One region of the uncultured Oscillibacter sp. genome, then DNA from elsewhere that is predicted to be linked to it. Evidence: riboswitches for the same ligand, from Rfam matches in the RefSeq annotation. Region 1 holds a riboswitch; the other holds the start of a gene.
What was found. A riboswitch is a leader RNA that binds a small molecule or an ion and turns the genes downstream of it on or off. The one in region 1 is predicted to bind lysine.

Region 2: linked by a shared signal. The riboswitch ahead of Q1M04_RS11960 (Na+/H+ antiporter NhaC family protein) and the one ahead of dapA (4-hydroxy-tetrahydrodipicolinate synthase) in region 1 are both predicted to bind lysine.

What each region holds. Positions count from the first base shown of each region.
Region 1 is NZ_CATMPS010000017.1:18,647-26,047, reverse strand. It holds gene Q1M04_RS09675 (diaminopimelate decarboxylase) at 1-86, shown strand, start outside; gene dapD (2,3,4,5-tetrahydropyridine-2,6-dicarboxylate N-acetyltransferase) at 131-826, opposite strand; gene dapB (4-hydroxy-tetrahydrodipicolinate reductase) at 936-1,655, opposite strand; gene dapA (4-hydroxy-tetrahydrodipicolinate synthase) at 1,652-2,539, opposite strand; lysine riboswitch at 2,648-2,816, opposite strand; gene Q1M04_RS09655 (M20 family metallopeptidase) at 2,969-4,072, shown strand; gene Q1M04_RS09650 (TrkH family potassium uptake protein) at 4,149-5,468, shown strand; gene Q1M04_RS09645 (TrkA family potassium uptake protein) at 5,484-6,134, shown strand; gene Q1M04_RS09640 (hypothetical protein) at 6,209-6,370, shown strand; gene Q1M04_RS09635 (low specificity L-threonine aldolase) at 6,423-7,401, opposite strand, start outside.
Region 2 is NZ_CATMPS010000027.1:6,464-13,864, reverse strand. It holds gene Q1M04_RS11975 (XdhC family protein) at 1-616, opposite strand, end outside; gene Q1M04_RS11970 (hypothetical protein) at 655-927, opposite strand; gene Q1M04_RS11965 (TraX family protein) at 955-1,806, opposite strand; gene Q1M04_RS11960 (Na+/H+ antiporter NhaC family protein) at 1,955-3,706, opposite strand; lysine riboswitch at 3,780-3,956, opposite strand; gene Q1M04_RS11955 (pyridoxal phosphate-dependent aminotransferase) at 4,253-5,455, shown strand; gene Q1M04_RS11950 (Dabb family protein) at 5,471-5,755, shown strand; gene Q1M04_RS11945 (CatB-related O-acetyltransferase) at 5,837-6,475, opposite strand; gene Q1M04_RS11940 (metallophosphoesterase family protein) at 6,602-7,075, opposite strand; gene Q1M04_RS11935 (hypothetical protein) at 7,242-7,401, opposite strand, start outside.

The DNA of each region.
Region 1 (7,401 bases):
AGCTGCTCCTCCGGGAGGACGGCGGCGTGGACCTCATCCGCCGGGCGGAGACGCTGGAGGACTATTTCGCGACCTTGATTTGGTGAGAAAAACCGCCTGGGAAGCAGCTTCCCAGGCGGTTTCTTTGGCTTTAGAGTTTTCGGAGCGCGTCCACCAGGGCCGTCTTGCCCTCGGTTTTCTCGTCCTTCATCTTGATAACCCGGGCGGGGCTTCCCGCCACCACGGCGTTTTCCGGCACGTCCTCAATGACCACGGCCCCGGCGGCCACCACGGCGTTTTTGCCGATGCGGACCCCCTCAATAACCACGGCGTTCGCCCCTACCAGCACGCCGTCCTCCACGACGACGGGGGTGGCGGAAGCGGGCTCCACCACGCCGGCCAGCACGGCCCCCGCGCCGATGTGGCAGCGGGCCCCCACCGTGGCCCGTCCGCCCAGCACGGCCCCCATGTCGATCATGGTGCCCGGGCCCACCACCGCGCCGATGTTGATAACGGCCCCCATCATAATGACGGCCCCTTCGCCGATTTCCACCTTCTCCCGGATGACGGCGCCGGGCTCGATACGGGCTTTTACCCCCTTCAAATCCAGCAGGGGCACGCCGGAGTTCCGGCGGTCGTTCTCAATGACAAGGTCGGCGATCTTCTCCCGGCTGGCCTCCAGAATGGGGCCCAGCTCCGCCCAGTCGCCGAAGACGGTGAAGCTGTTTTGACCGCCGAAGACCTTGGCAGATCCAAAGTCCACGGGAGCGGTGGTGTTCACATAGAGCTTGACCGGGGTCTTCTTTTCCGAGTTCGCGATATAGTCGATGATCTCCTGTGCGTTCATAAAGAATCCTCCATAAAGATGCGGCTGCGCTGCCGTCGCAGGGGCTGGGTTAACCACTGCATGACGCAGCAAGATAACGTTTTTTTACGTTTCTTTCAAGAAAAGTAACTCACTCTCCAAACAGGATTTTTTGCAGGTCGTATACCCCGTTGGGCTTCCCCGGCAGCAGCCGGGCCATGTGCAGCGCGCCGTTGACGAAGATTTGACGGCTGGCGGCCCGGTGGGTGAACTCCAGCTCCTCGTCGGGGCCGAAGAAGTGGACGGTATGGGTCCCCGCCACGGTGCCGCCCCGGAGGGCGTGGACGCCGATTTCCTCCTTCCGCCGCTGGCCGGTGTTTCCCTCCCGGCCATAGACCGGGGTCAGGGCGCGGGCGGGGTCGATGGCCTCCAGCAGCAGCTTGGCGGTGCCGCTGGGAGCGTCGGCCTTCTGGTTGTGGTGGGTTTCCGTCAGCTCGATGTCAAAGTCCGGCCTCAACACCCCGGAGACTGCCGCCAGGGCCCGGTAGAGGACGGCCACGCCCAGGGAGTAGTTGGCGGACCAGAGCACCGGGGCAAACGCGCCCAGGCTCTCCAGCAGGGCGTGGTCCGTCTGGGAGAGGCCGGTGGTGCCGGAGAGCAGGGGCGTGCCGGTCCGGCGGACATAGGACGCCACCTCCGGCAGGGAGCCGGGCCGGGAGAAGTCGATGACCACGTCGGCCGCTTTTCCGAGCTTGCCCAGCTGGTCGATGTCGTTGATGTCAAAGGCGGCCTGAATCTCGTCTCCGGCGGCCTGGGCCGTCTCCCGGATGAGGGAGCCCATTTTCCCCCGGCCGATCAAAATATAGTTCACAGCAGACCCGCCTCCTCCAGCATGGCCCGGAGGGCCGCCTGATGCTCGCCGCTCATCTCGCACAAGGGAAGGCGCATGGGCCCCGCGTTCAGGCCCATCATGTTCATGGCGGACTTGACGGGGATGGGGTTGACCTCCATGAAGAGGCCGTTCATCAGCTTCAGGTATTTCAGGTGGTTTTCCAGGGCCCGGGCCTGGTTTCCCCCGGCGTAGTCCGCCACAATCTGGCGGCACATGCCGGGCATCACGTTGGCGAAGACGGAGATGACGCCGCTTCCGCCGATGCTCATCAGGGGCAGGGTGATGTCGTCGTTGCCGGAGTAGAGGGCAAAGTCCGGCCCCACGCAGTGGGCGATTTTCATGGCGTAGGACATATCCCCGCTGGCCTCCTTGATGCCGCAGATCTGGGGGTGCCTGCTGAGCGTTTCCACCACGGAGACGGGGATGGAGCAGCCTGTGCGGCCGGGCACGTTGTACAGAAGGCAGGGAATCTTTACCTTATCCGCCGTCTCGGCGAAGTGGCGGACCATGCCTTCGGGGTTGGCCTTGTTGTAGTAGGGGGCGATGAGCAGCAGGGCGTCGGCCCCCATGTCCTGGTACTCCACGCTCTTTTCGATTTGAGTGGCGGTGCAGTTGGAGCCGCTGCCCACGATGACGGGTACCCGGCCGTTTACCACCTTGACGGTGTGGGCCACCACGGAGGCGTCCTCCTCATGGCTCATGGTGGGGTACTCGCCGGTGGTGCCCAGGGTGAGGATGCCGTCGGTCCCGGCGGCGATCTGCCGCTCCAAAAGGCCGGTGAGCACGTCGAAGTTGACGCTTCCGTCCTGGCGGAAGGGGGTAATCATGGCGACGATGGAGCCGGTGGGGTTGTTGAATTTCATTTGAATGCCCTCCAGTTTTGTATAGAGTCGGGGATGGGAAATCGTATAAAAAAGCCGGTAGAGGCCGCGCTCCTACCGACAGGCTCCACGCCGAAAACGGCGGTTCTGTAAGCGGATAGCGCCCCCGCGGCTTTGAGCCGCGGACAGTCCCGGAGGTTTTTCCCCCGGGCCCATCCTCCGCCCACGCCTGGGCGGAAGATTCGGCGGAGCTGCCTCCCTCGCGTTCCCAGCCTGCCGGCTCCCGCGACCTCATCGTCTCCGCGCCTCTATCTCATTTTTGGCTATCATATCATCTTCCAAACCCGGTTGCAAGGGGGAAGGCGCAAAAAGTCCTTGTGGAAACCGACGAAAACGCCGCCGCCCCTTGCCGGGAAGCGCCGGAACGTGCTATATTGTGGTTTGCTGAATAAAACGCAAGGAGGCCCCGCTATGCAGCCTGTAGTTGAATACCGCCGCGCCCTGCACCGCATCCCCGAGCTGGACGACCGTCTGCCGGAGACCTGCGCCTACGTTCATTCTGCCCTGGCCAGCTTTGAGATGGAGGCGTTTTCTCCCATTCCCTCCAGCGTCTGCGCCTATCTGGACGCCGGGAAGGCCGAAACCGTGGCCTTCCGGGCGGACATGGACGCCCTGCCCGTTGAGGAGGCCACCGGCCTGGATTTCTCCTCTGAAAACTCCGGGGCCATGCACGCCTGCGGCCATGATGGGAACACCGCCATGGCCCTGGCCCTGGCGGAGTACGCCGCCGCCCGCCGGGCGGAGCTGCCCCGGAACGTCCTCTTTCTCTTCCAGCCCTCCGAGGAGACCACCGGTGGGGCGGAAAAGCTCTGTGATACCGGAATCCTGGAACGGTACCGTGCCGCCCGGGTCTTCGCCATGCACCTGTGGCCCAAGCTGGAGCAGGGACGGGTTTACTGCCGCCCCGGCCCCATCATGGCCCGGTCCAACGAGGTGACGGTGCGCCTCACCGGGAAGAGCGTCCACATCGGCAAGGCGGCGGAGGGCGTCGACGCCCTGGCGGCGGGGGCGGAGTACCTCCTGCGGGCCTATGAGATGGCAAAGGCCCTGCCGGGGGAGGAGCCGGTGGTGCTGCGCTTTGGAAAGATGGTCTCCGGCACGGTCCGCAACGCCGTCAGCGGCAGGACGGTGCTGGAGGGGAGCCTGCGCACCTTCCGGGACGAGGCCCAGGCCCTCTGCCGCCAAAGGCTGGAGGAGATCGGCCGGGAGGTCGCGGCGGAAACCGGCTGCGGCGTAGAGGTTCATCTAAGCCAGGGCTACCCCGCCGTCTGGAACCACGAGGGGCTTTACGAGATGGTCCGCGCCGGGCTGGGGGAGCACGCCCCCTTGCCGCTGGCGGCCCCCACGCTGACGGCGGAGGACTTCTCCTTCTACCAGCGGCGGGTTCCGGGCCTGTTCTTCCTGCTGGGCGTGGGGGATACGCCGGAGCTCCACTCCCCCGAGTTCTGCTTCGACGATGAGACGGTCCTGCCCCAGGGCGTGGAGTTCCTGAAGCGGCTGCTCCTGCTGGAATGACGCAGGGGCCACTTGCAAATGGGAAAAAACGGGGTATAATAGAAAGGGAAACCATATTTTAGGAGGAACGCTCCTTATGCGAAGACCAAATGCCGTGCAGACCCTCGCCCTGGGCTTCGCCCTCCTGATTTTGACGGGGGCGTGCCTGCTGTCCCTGCCCATCGCCTCCCGAAGCGGGGAGGGCATTCCCTGGACCAGCGCCGTGTTTACCGCCGCGTCGGCCTCCTGCGTCACGGGACTGACGGTGTACGACACCGCCACTCAGTTCAGCGCCTTCGGCCAGGCGGTCCTGCTGCTGCTCATCCAAATCGGGGGCCTGGGCTTTGTGACGGCCTCCCTCCCGGCGGCGCTGCTGGCCCGGCGGCGGGTGGGACTGCGGCAGCGGGCCCTGCTCCAGGACAGCGTGGGGGCCTTGCAGTTGGGGGGCGTTGTCCGCCTGGCCCGGCGGGCCCTGCTGGTGACGGTTATGTGCGAGGGCCTGGGAGCCCTATTGCTGGCCCTCTGGTTCTGCCCCCGGTACGGCTTGGGAAAGGGGCTGTGGATGGCGGTGTTTCACGCCGTCTCCGCCTTTTGCAACGCGGGCTTTGACCTTCTGGGCACCGGCGCGTCCATCACCACGGAGGCGGGAGAGCCCCTTTTAAACCTCGTGCTGATGGCTTTGATCATCTGCGGGGGCCTGGGCTTTTTGGTGTGGGACGACATCCTGACCCACGGGCGGCGTTTCCGCTGCTGGCGGCTTCACTCCAAAATCGCCTTTACGGTGACGCTGCTCCTCTTTGCCGGGGGCGGGATTGCCTTTTGGTTTTTGGAGGCGGACCACGCCTTCGCCGGGGCGGACGGCCCCACCCGGGCGCTGATGGCGGCGTTCCAGTCGGTGACGGCCCGGACGGCGGGCTTCGCCTCGGTGGACCAGTCCTCCCTGAGCCAGGGGGGCGTGCTTTTGATGCTGGCTTTGATGTTTGTGGGCGCGGCCTCCGGCTCTACGGGAGGTGGCGTAAAGGTGAACACCTTCGCGGTGCTGGCCCTGGGGGTCCGGGCCCGGATCTGGCGGCAGGGCGACGTGAACGTCTTCCGCCGCCGCCTGGACGAGGGGGACATCCACAAGGCCTACTCCACCGCCGGCATCTACCTTTTCGGGGCCCTGTGCGGCTGCATGGTGCTGTGCGTCCAGGGCGCGGGCCTGGTGGACGCGCTGTACGAGACTTTTTCCGCCATGAGCACCGTGGGCCTCAGCCGGAACCTGACGGGCTCGCTGCCGCTTCTTTCCAAGTGGACGGTGATTTTGATGATGTTCGCCGGACGGGTGGGCAGCATGTCCGTTGCCATGGCGGTGACAAAGGGGCGGGACGCCGGGAACGGCCTGCGCTATGTGCCGGAGAAGATTTTGATTGGTTGAGAGGGAGGACGGAGCATGAAATCCTTTTTGGTCATCGGCCTGGGCCGCTTCGGGCGGCACCTGACCCGGTATCTGCTGGAGCTGGGGAATGAGGTTATGGTGCTGGACAAGGACGAGGAGAAGGTGGCGAAGGTGGCGGGCATGGCCACCGCCGCCTGTGTGGGGGACTGCCAGGACGAGCAGGTGCTGGAGTCCCTGGGCGTGCGGAATTTCGACATCTGCTTCGTCTGCGTCCGGGACGATTTCCAGTGCTCGCTGGAGGCCACGGCGGCCCTGAAGGAGCTGGGGGCCCGGTTCGTGGTGGCCCGGGCGGACCAGGAGCGGCAGATTAAATTCCTGCGGAAGATCGGGGCGGACCATGTGGTCCACACGGAGATGGACATGGCCCGCCGGGCCGCCATCCGCTTCTCCGCCGAAAATGTCTTCGACTACTTTGAGCTGACGCCGAAATTCGCCATCTTCGAGCTGGAGATCCCCGAGGAGTGGGAGGGCCACACGGTAATGGAGCTGGAGGTCCGCCGGAAATACAACGTCAACATCCTGGGCGTGAAGAGCGGCGACGTGGTGGTCCCCCTGGTGGACCCCAACTACCGCTTCCGGGACGACGTCCACATCATTGTGGCCGGGGACAAGGAGGCGGGCATCCGCCTGATGAATTTACATTAAATTTCAACATAGAATTCGAGGTTTTGCGCATGCTGTTTCTGAGGTGATGTTTCATGTCAGAGGACAGGCGCGCAGTGAATAACCTTGACGATGGCAAGCCCTTTCTCCGGCTGGAGCCGGAAAAGAGGATCTGCCCCATTCAAGACCCGGATTCCATCTACAAGTACCCCTTGGCGACGTCCGAGGAGATGGGCTTCCGGGTGCTGGACAATTTTCCTGAGGAGCACATTCAGTAGCCGCGAAAAACGCGCCCCCTCCGGCCAACCCGGAGGGGGCGCGTTGGGAGCGTTACTTGCAGGAGGCCAGGTCCCGGAGGAAGTCCTCCGCCGCCTGTTCCGGCGTGGCCCAGCTGGCTACCAGGCGGATCATGGTGTGCCCCGCGTCCACGGCGTGGTCCACCTCGAACTCATAGCCCATATCCTGGAGCTTCGTGACCGCTTCGTTGGGCAGGACGGGAAACTGCTGGTTGGAGGGGGACTCCACCGGCAGGGGATAGCCCAGGGCGGCCACCCCGTCCCGGAGGCGGAGGGCCAGGGCGTTGGCATGGCGGGCGGCCTCCAGATAGGTTTCATCCTCCAGCAGGGCCTGGAACTGGACCCCCAGCAAACGGCCCTTGGCCAGCATAGCCCCCCGGCGCTTCATGTGCCAGCGGAAGTCCGGACGGGGCTTGGCGAAGACCAGGGCCTCGCCGAAGAGGGCGCCGTTTTTGGTGCCGCCGATGTAAAACGCGTCGGTGAGGGCCGCGTAGTCCGGCAGGGTCAGGTCCCCGCAGGCCAGGGCGGGCCCCAGCCGGGCCCCGTCCAGGAAGAGGAGGAGGCCGTGCTTGCCGCAGCACTGCCGGAGGGCCTGGAGCTCCGCCTTGGAGTAGACGGTTCCGATCTCCGTGGTGTTGGAGACATAGACCATGGCGGGCTTTACCTGGTGCTCGTCGCTGTGGAGCTCCGGCACGGACTCGATCATGGCGGGGGTCAGCTTCCCGTCGGGGCCGGGGACGGCGATGACCTTGTGGCCCGTGCCCTCGATGGCCCCGGTTTCATGGACGTTGACGTGGCCCGTGTGGGCGGAGATCACCGCCTCATAGGGCTTCAGCATGGACTCAATCACCAGCAGGTTTGTCTGGGTGCCCCCCACCAGGAAGTGGACGTCCGCGTCCGGCGCGGCGCAGAGGGAGCGGATGAGGTCCCGCGTTTTTTGGCAGAGGGGGTCCAGGCCGTAGCCCCGGGTCTGCTGGAAATTGGTCTCGGTGAGGGCCTTTAACACCTTGGGG
Region 2 (7,401 bases), on a different contig from region 1:
CCACCGCCTCCGCCTCCGGGAAGCGCTCTTTACAGGCAAACTCTGGCCTGTCGTCGAACACTGCCACCCGGAAGCCCACGCTCCGCAGAACCGGAACCAGTGCCAAGGCACAGTGCCCGCCGCCAAAGATCACCACCCGTTCCCCCACCGGCAGAGGGAAGGTTAACCGTTCCCCGTCCCAGACGGGACCTGCGGGGCCCGCCTCCAGCAGGGCCGGGTCCGCCCCGGCCTCCAGGGCCAGCCAGCCGCTCCGGTGGGCCTCCAGCCGCTTTAAAACCTCTTGGGCCACGCTCCGCCAGCTCCCGTTGTCACGGGGAATGCGCTGGAAGAGCACGGTCTGCTCTCCGCCGCAGACGGAATCCAATTCCCCGCCGTGGCGGAGCTCCAGGCGGCGGACGGCGGACCGCCCCTCACGCAGCAGCTCCGCCGCGAAAGTCAGGGCCTGGGCCTCCCCCGGTCCGCCGCCGATGGTCCCGGCCATCAGGCCCTCCCGGCCCGCCAAAAGCTGGGACCCGGCCCCCCGGGGGGTGGACCCCTGAGCCAAGACCACCGTCACCAGCACGGCGTCCTCCCCCCGGTCCAGCAGGGCCAGCAGATTTTCAAAGATCATGCGCATAAGGGCGCTCCTTTCTTAATGAGAGGGAAATCCGGGGCCTACCGGCTTTCCAGGTTCCCGGAAAGCACCATCTCCCGGGTCAGCGGCGTACCATCCGGCAGCCCCACCGTAATGGAGTGCCGCAGAGATCCGCCGCGTTCGTCCTCCTGCGCCTCATGGCTGTAGTGCACGGAGACGCTGTGGACCGGGGTCCTGGGGGATAAGTCCTCATAGAGCGCCATGGCTTGTTCCGCCATGGCCTCCCGCATGGCCGCTTCCTCCGGGACCGGGGTGCTGTTCCTGTCCCCGAAGTCGATGCGGATCTCCACCACCGGCGCGGCCTCCCTTCCGCTCTCCCGTCAGCCTCCCGCCAGAAGCGGATACGCTGCCCAGGACAGCGCGTATAAGATGTAGACATGAGCGGGGTAGAAGGCGTAAAAGAAAGCCTTCGGCCCCCGGCCCCGTTTTCCATTGTAACACAGCATCAAAGCCACCGCAAGGGCCCCGTACCACTCGTAGGCGGTGGTAAACATCATGGTCCAGTGAAACTCCGGGGATTGGAACAGCAAAAGCAGGGGAAGCAGGAAGGAAAACACCATGGTTCCCGCCACGAAAGCCCCGGCCTGGACCCTCCGGTTCCGGCGGAACGCATAGAGAAGCACGCCTGTTGCAATGACGGAAATGCTGGCGTCCGGGTTGCTGTTCCACATGGGCAGGAGGGTATAGCCCAGGGCGAGCAGGGGCATCTGGAGGGCGGGCACGCCCCGCATCAGAAGCCCCGCCAGAATGGGCCACGCCAGGGGCAGGACCACCGCCGCCAGCCCCGGGCCCCAGCGCTTTTCCCCCAGCCAGTCGATCCCCTGAAAAACCACCATTAAAATAGCAAAGGAGGTCATCATGCCGTTCATGGGATAGAATCCGTCGGGCCGGATCGGAAGAAGGCCGCATAGCATCAAAAGCAGCAGGCCGGACATCAGAAGGTGGATTGCGTATACTTTCATGAAGTACCGCCTTCGGTCATGCGTATGGGAAAATCCCTCCACCAGGCAGAACAGGAACAGCGGCGCGGCCAGCCGCCCCGCCATGCTGAACCACTCCGGCACCCGTCCTGTGTAAGCGAAGAAATAGTGAATGTGGTCTAGGACCATCAAAATCAGGGCAATCCATTTCAGCCCTGTGGAGCTGAGGCCCCTTGTTCGTATACTCTCCATGCGCGTGCTTCCTTTCATTTTGTATTATTGAGTTGGTGTATTGCTATAATAATACAGTCATAAAAGAAAGTCAACCCCAAAAAGGCCCGCGCCCGGTCGAGGACCGGGCGCGGGCAGAAGGAAGGTGGAGTTCCTTCCGGGGGCCGGCTTAGTTTGCGCCGGGATTTTTGGAGCGGATCACAAACAGCGCGCCGATCATCAGCACGATGCCGATGGGCAGGCCCAGCAGGCCCGGGGCCCCCATGCTCACCAGGATGCCCGCGATGAGGTAGGTGACGCCGGACACCACCGCGCAGGTGATGGCGTAAGGCAATTGTGTGGACACATGGTTTACGTGGTCGCACTGGGCGCCCGCGGAGGCCATGATGGTGGTGTCGGAGATGGGGGAGCAGTGGTCACCGCAGACCGCGCCCGCCATGCAGGCGGAGATGCAGACGATGGCCATGGGGTTGTCCATGGAGAAGACGTTCTGCACGATGGGAATCAGGATGCCGAAGGTGCCCCAGGAGGTGCCGGTGGCGAAGGCCAGCAGGCAGCCGATGGCGAACACGATCAGAGGCAGGATCATCTGGAGGCCGCCGGCGGAGGTCCGGACGAAGTCCCGGACGAAGAATTTCGCGCCCAGGGAGTCCGTCATGTTCTTCAGGCTCCAGGCGAAGGTGAGGATCATGATGGCGGGGACCATGGCCTTGAAGCCCTCGGGGATGCAGCCCATCATTTCCTTGAAGCTCATGGAGCGGCGGATGAGGTAATAAACCAGGGTGAACACCAGGGCAAAGGCAGAGCCCAGCATCAAGCCCACGGAGGCGTCGGAGTTGGAGAAGGCGGTGATAAAGCCCTCGCCGTCAAAGAAGCCGCCGGAGTAAATCATGCCGATGACGCAGCAGATGATGAGGACCACCACGGGGAGCACCAGGTCCAGCACCCGGCCCTTGTCCTCGGGCGCGTCGTCCTCCGCCCCGGCGTAGGGGTTGGAGCCGGAGAAGAGGTCGCCCTTTTCGATGGCGTTTTTCTCATACTTCGCCATGGGGCCGAACTCGGCCTTCATAAGGATCATGCCCACCATCATGACGATGGTCAGCAGGGCGTAGTAGTTATAGGGGATGGCCCGGAGGAAGAGGTTAAAGCCCTGGCCGTCCTCGGCAAAGCCGGCGACAGCCGCGGCCCAGGAGCTGATGGGGGCGATAATGCAAATCGGGGCGGCGGTGGCGTCGATGATGTAGGCAAGCTTTGCCCGGGAGATGTTGTGCTTGTCCGTAATGGGCCGCATGACGCTGCCCACGGTGAGGCAGTTGAAGTAGTCGTCGATGAAAATCAGCACGCCCAGAAGCACGGAGGCCAGCTGGGCCCCGACGCGGCTTTTAATATGGTCCTTAGCCCAGCGGCCGAAGGCGGCGGAGCCGCCCGCCTTGTTCATCAGGCACACCATGGAGCCCAGGATAATCAGGAAGATCAGGATGCCCATGTTGTAGGAATCGGTGACGGAGGCCACGATGCCGTCGTTGAACACATGGAGGATGGTGGCCTCAAAGGCGAAGCTGGAGTACAGCAGGCCGCCCACCAGGATCCCTAAAAACAGGGAGGAGTAGACCTCCTTGGTAATCAGCGCCAGGGCGATGGCGATGATGGGGGGAATCAAGGACCAGAAGGTGTTGTAGAAGGGGCTGGGGGACTCCACATAGCCCACATAGCCGCTGTCCGCGCAGGTTTCGCAGGAAACGGCCTCCCCCTCGCCGGAAAGGACGACGCCGGAGGTTCCGCAGTCGGGACACTCAATGTACTTCGTGCCCGCCAGTTCCGTTGGGTCCTCCCCGGCGGCAAGGGCAGGTACGGTCATGGCCGCGCACAGCAGCATTACAACCGCCAGCAGAGGCAAAAACCGTCTTCTCAGGGTTCTCATAGCACTCTCTCCTAAATGAAAATAAAGTCATGACAGCTCGTCATGACTTCAACCCGTACACACTTTCGGATGAATCCACGACAGCGCTCCACCTCCGAAGAGGTGACAGTCCGGGGGATGTTCTCCCCGCGGCCCGGCTCCGGCTCCCTCAGGGGGGAGGGCGAAGCCTCGGCGGAAGCCCCTTTCCCCCTCCCCGGCTCCTGAACCTCTGGGGAGGCGTACTCTTGACGTCCGCGCCTCTATCATGCTGGCCCCTATTATAGTAGCCTGTCCCGAAATGTCAACCACTTTTCAGAAAATTTTTCCGCCCTTTTGGCCGGGAGGTCCCTGAAACCGGGATCTTTCGGCGGGGATCTCCCGCCCCCTCCCCGGACGGGCCGCCCGCCTTTGCGCACTTTGACCAGCCTCCGCCCCGGCCTCCCCGGCTCTGTCGGGCAAAACGACGATTTTTGGAAAAGCGTTTGACATGGGCCGAGGAGGTGCTACAATAAGGAAATGCGCAGTCTGCGCAGCAAAAAAACGCAAAGCCCCAAGGAGGCGAAAAGGATGAAGTTTTCCAGCAAATGCGAGGCGTGCAGCCTCTCTCCCATTCGGAAATTCCACCCCTATGTGGTGGCGGCGGAGGCAGCCGGGCGGCGCGTCCTCCATCTGAACATCGGACAGCCCGACGTGGAGACCCCCCAGGCATTCTTTGACGCCGTGCGGGGCTTTCAAAATTCCGTTCTGGCCTACGCGCCCGCCGGTGGCGTGGACACGTACTTAGAGGCCGTGCGGAATTATTACCAGAGCTTCGGCGTCTCCCTGGCTCCGGAGGATATTCTGGCTACTTACGGCGGCAGCGAGGCCCTTCAGCTCACCGCCGCCTGCATCCTGGACGACGGGGACGAGGTTTTGATCCCCGAGCCCTTCTATCCCAACTACGACACCTTCATCGGCGTCACCGGCGGGAAAATCGTGCCCATCCCCACCACGGCGGAAGAGGGCTACCGCTTCGCCAGCCGGGAGAAAATCGAGCCCCTCATCACCCCCCGCACCAAGGCCGTCATGATCACCAACCCCGGCAACCCCACCGGCGCGGTGCTCACCCGGGAGGAGCAGCGCCTCCTGGTGGACATCTGCAAGGAGCACGGCCTCTTCCTGGTCAGCGACGAGGTCTACCGGGAGATCATCTACTCCGGGGAACCCCTCAGCTCCCTGCTGAAGTTCGAGGACGCGGCGGAGAACATCATCGTCACCGACTCCATCTCCAAGCGCTTTTCCTCCTGCGGCGCCCGGGTGGGCGCGCTGATCTCCCGGAACCGGCACTTTATGGAGCTGGCCATGAAGATCTGCCAGGGCCGCCTCTGCGCCGCCACGCTGGACCAGCTCGGCGCCGCCGCCCTCTACCAAACCATGACGCCGGAATACCTGGCCTCCGTCCGGGACGAGTACGGCCGGAGGAAGGACGCTTTGGTTGCGGCCCTCTCCAAGCTCCCCGGCGTCACCCACAGCTCCCCGGAGGGCGCGTTCTACGTCATGGCCACCCTCCCCGTGGACGACGCGGAAAAGCTCCAGTACTTCCTCCTTCAGGAGTTTGAGGACCAGGGCGAAACCGTCATGTACGCCCCCGGCGAGGGCTTCTACGCCACCCCCGGCAAGGGGAAAAACGAGGTCCGCATCGCCTACGTCACGCAGCCCAAGGAGCTAACCCGGGCCATCGAGCTGCTGGGCCTGGGCATCGAGGCGTACAACCGGAAAAACGGCAGGTAAGCGGGGGGGCCCTTCATGATTCGCCATATCGTCATGTGGAAATTCCGCCCCGGCACCGAGGCGGAACAGGAACAGTTCCTCGGCGGCCTCCGGGCCCTGCAAGGGGTTGTCCCCCAGCTTCTTCAAAGCGAGGTCGCCCGAAACGTGGGGGCCAGGAATTACGACGCCGTGCTGGTCAGCGAGTTTAACAGCCTGGAGGACCTGGAAGCCTATAAGAACGACCCCCGGCACAAGGCGGTCTCCGCCCTGTGCAAGTCCATCCGGGAGGACCGGGTGGCGGTGGACTACGAGGTTTTATAAAGTCTCGACATCAATGCCGCCGTATCTATAAAGAGCCGCGCCGTGAAATCACGGCGCGGCTCTTTTCAATTTGCAAGAAGCTCAGCGTCTGCGCCGCAGGGCTTCCAGGTCTCCCGCCTGGATGGCCCGGAGGCTTTTCGAGAGCTTTTCCAGGGGCCAGTCCCACCACCGCAGCTCCAAAAGCGCGTCGATGGTCTCCTGGTCAAACCGCCGCCGGATAGGCCTGGCGGGAACGCCGCCCACGATGGTATAGGGCGGCACATCCCTGGTCACCACGGACCGGGCCGCCACGATGGCCCCGTCCCCGATGGTGACGCCGGAGAGGATCACCGCTTCATAGCCGATCCACACGTCGTTCCCGATTACGATATTCCCCCGGTGGTCCCAGGCCTCCGTCACCTCCATCCCGTGGCCCCACTCCTCGTAGAAGATGGGAAACACATAGGTGGACAGGGAACCCAGGGCATGGTTGGCGCTGTTCATCAAAAACCGCGCCCCGCAGGCGATGGAACAGAACTTCCCAATCACCAGCCGGTCGCCGTTGACGGGGTAGTGGTACAGCACGTTGTTCTTTTGAAAGTCCCTGGGATCGCGGGCAAAATCGTTGTAGATTGTAAAATCGCCAATTTCAATTCTTGGATTCTGGACGGCGTTTTTCAGATAGATGGTTTGGCTGTCCCCTGTCCTGGGGTACAGCTTCGTGGAAGCCGGAATCGTCATGGAATCTTCTCCTTTTTCATTTGACGTTAGTTTGGACGATTCCGGCTCAGGCAATGCAGCGCCTCACCCGCTCCCACTCCCTTCGATTTTAAAGCGTGTTTCGAGCATCGCGGCAAAACCGCCGCTCTATCCCCGCAGCAGCGCCGTCCGGGCGTCCAGCTTCCCGTTCTCCAGCGTCACGACGCCGTAGGTAGGCCGGGCGTAGTCCCCAATGCTGCCGGGGTTTAAAAACAGCGTCTTCCCCCGCATGTCCACCAGGGGCTTGTGGGTGTGCCCGAACAAAAAGAGATCCAAATCCTTCTCCTCCGCCGCCAGGCCTGCCGCCAGCAGGGACTGCTTCACGCCATAGGTGTGCCCGTGGCACAGCAGCACTCGCTTGTCCCCCAGGCACAGCAGCTTCTCCGCCTCCCGGGAGCCCCGGAAATAGTCGCAGTTGCCATATACCTGCTCGAAGGGCAGCTCCGGGAAGCGGTCGTGGAGCCGTTCCCCGTCCCGCCAGCAGTCCCCCAGGTGGAAAACCATCCGGGGCGCCTCCCGCTCCACGGCCTGGATCATATTAAAAATATTCCCATGGGAATCGGACAAAACCAGCACTTTCATAAAGGTGCTCCTCCTCTCCGCGTTCAGCGCGGGGCTTTCCCTGCTTCCTCCGTCAAATAGTAAGCATCAGTATAGTAAAGTCCTTCCGAATTTGCAAGAATCTGCGGACCAAATTTATACTTTATTAAGAATTTGCCCGGCATGTTTGCAAAATCCGCCCATTTTTCTAAAAGCCTTTCGCCGCCCCGGGACTGCCTGTTTCCCGGGGCCCTTTCGTATTACTCGATATGGCGGAGGTACAGGACCTCCCGGCCAGCCGCTCCACCACGGTCAGGACGAGGGTATCCCATCCGGGCCGATCCAGGGCCTCCGCCCAGCGCCCGGCG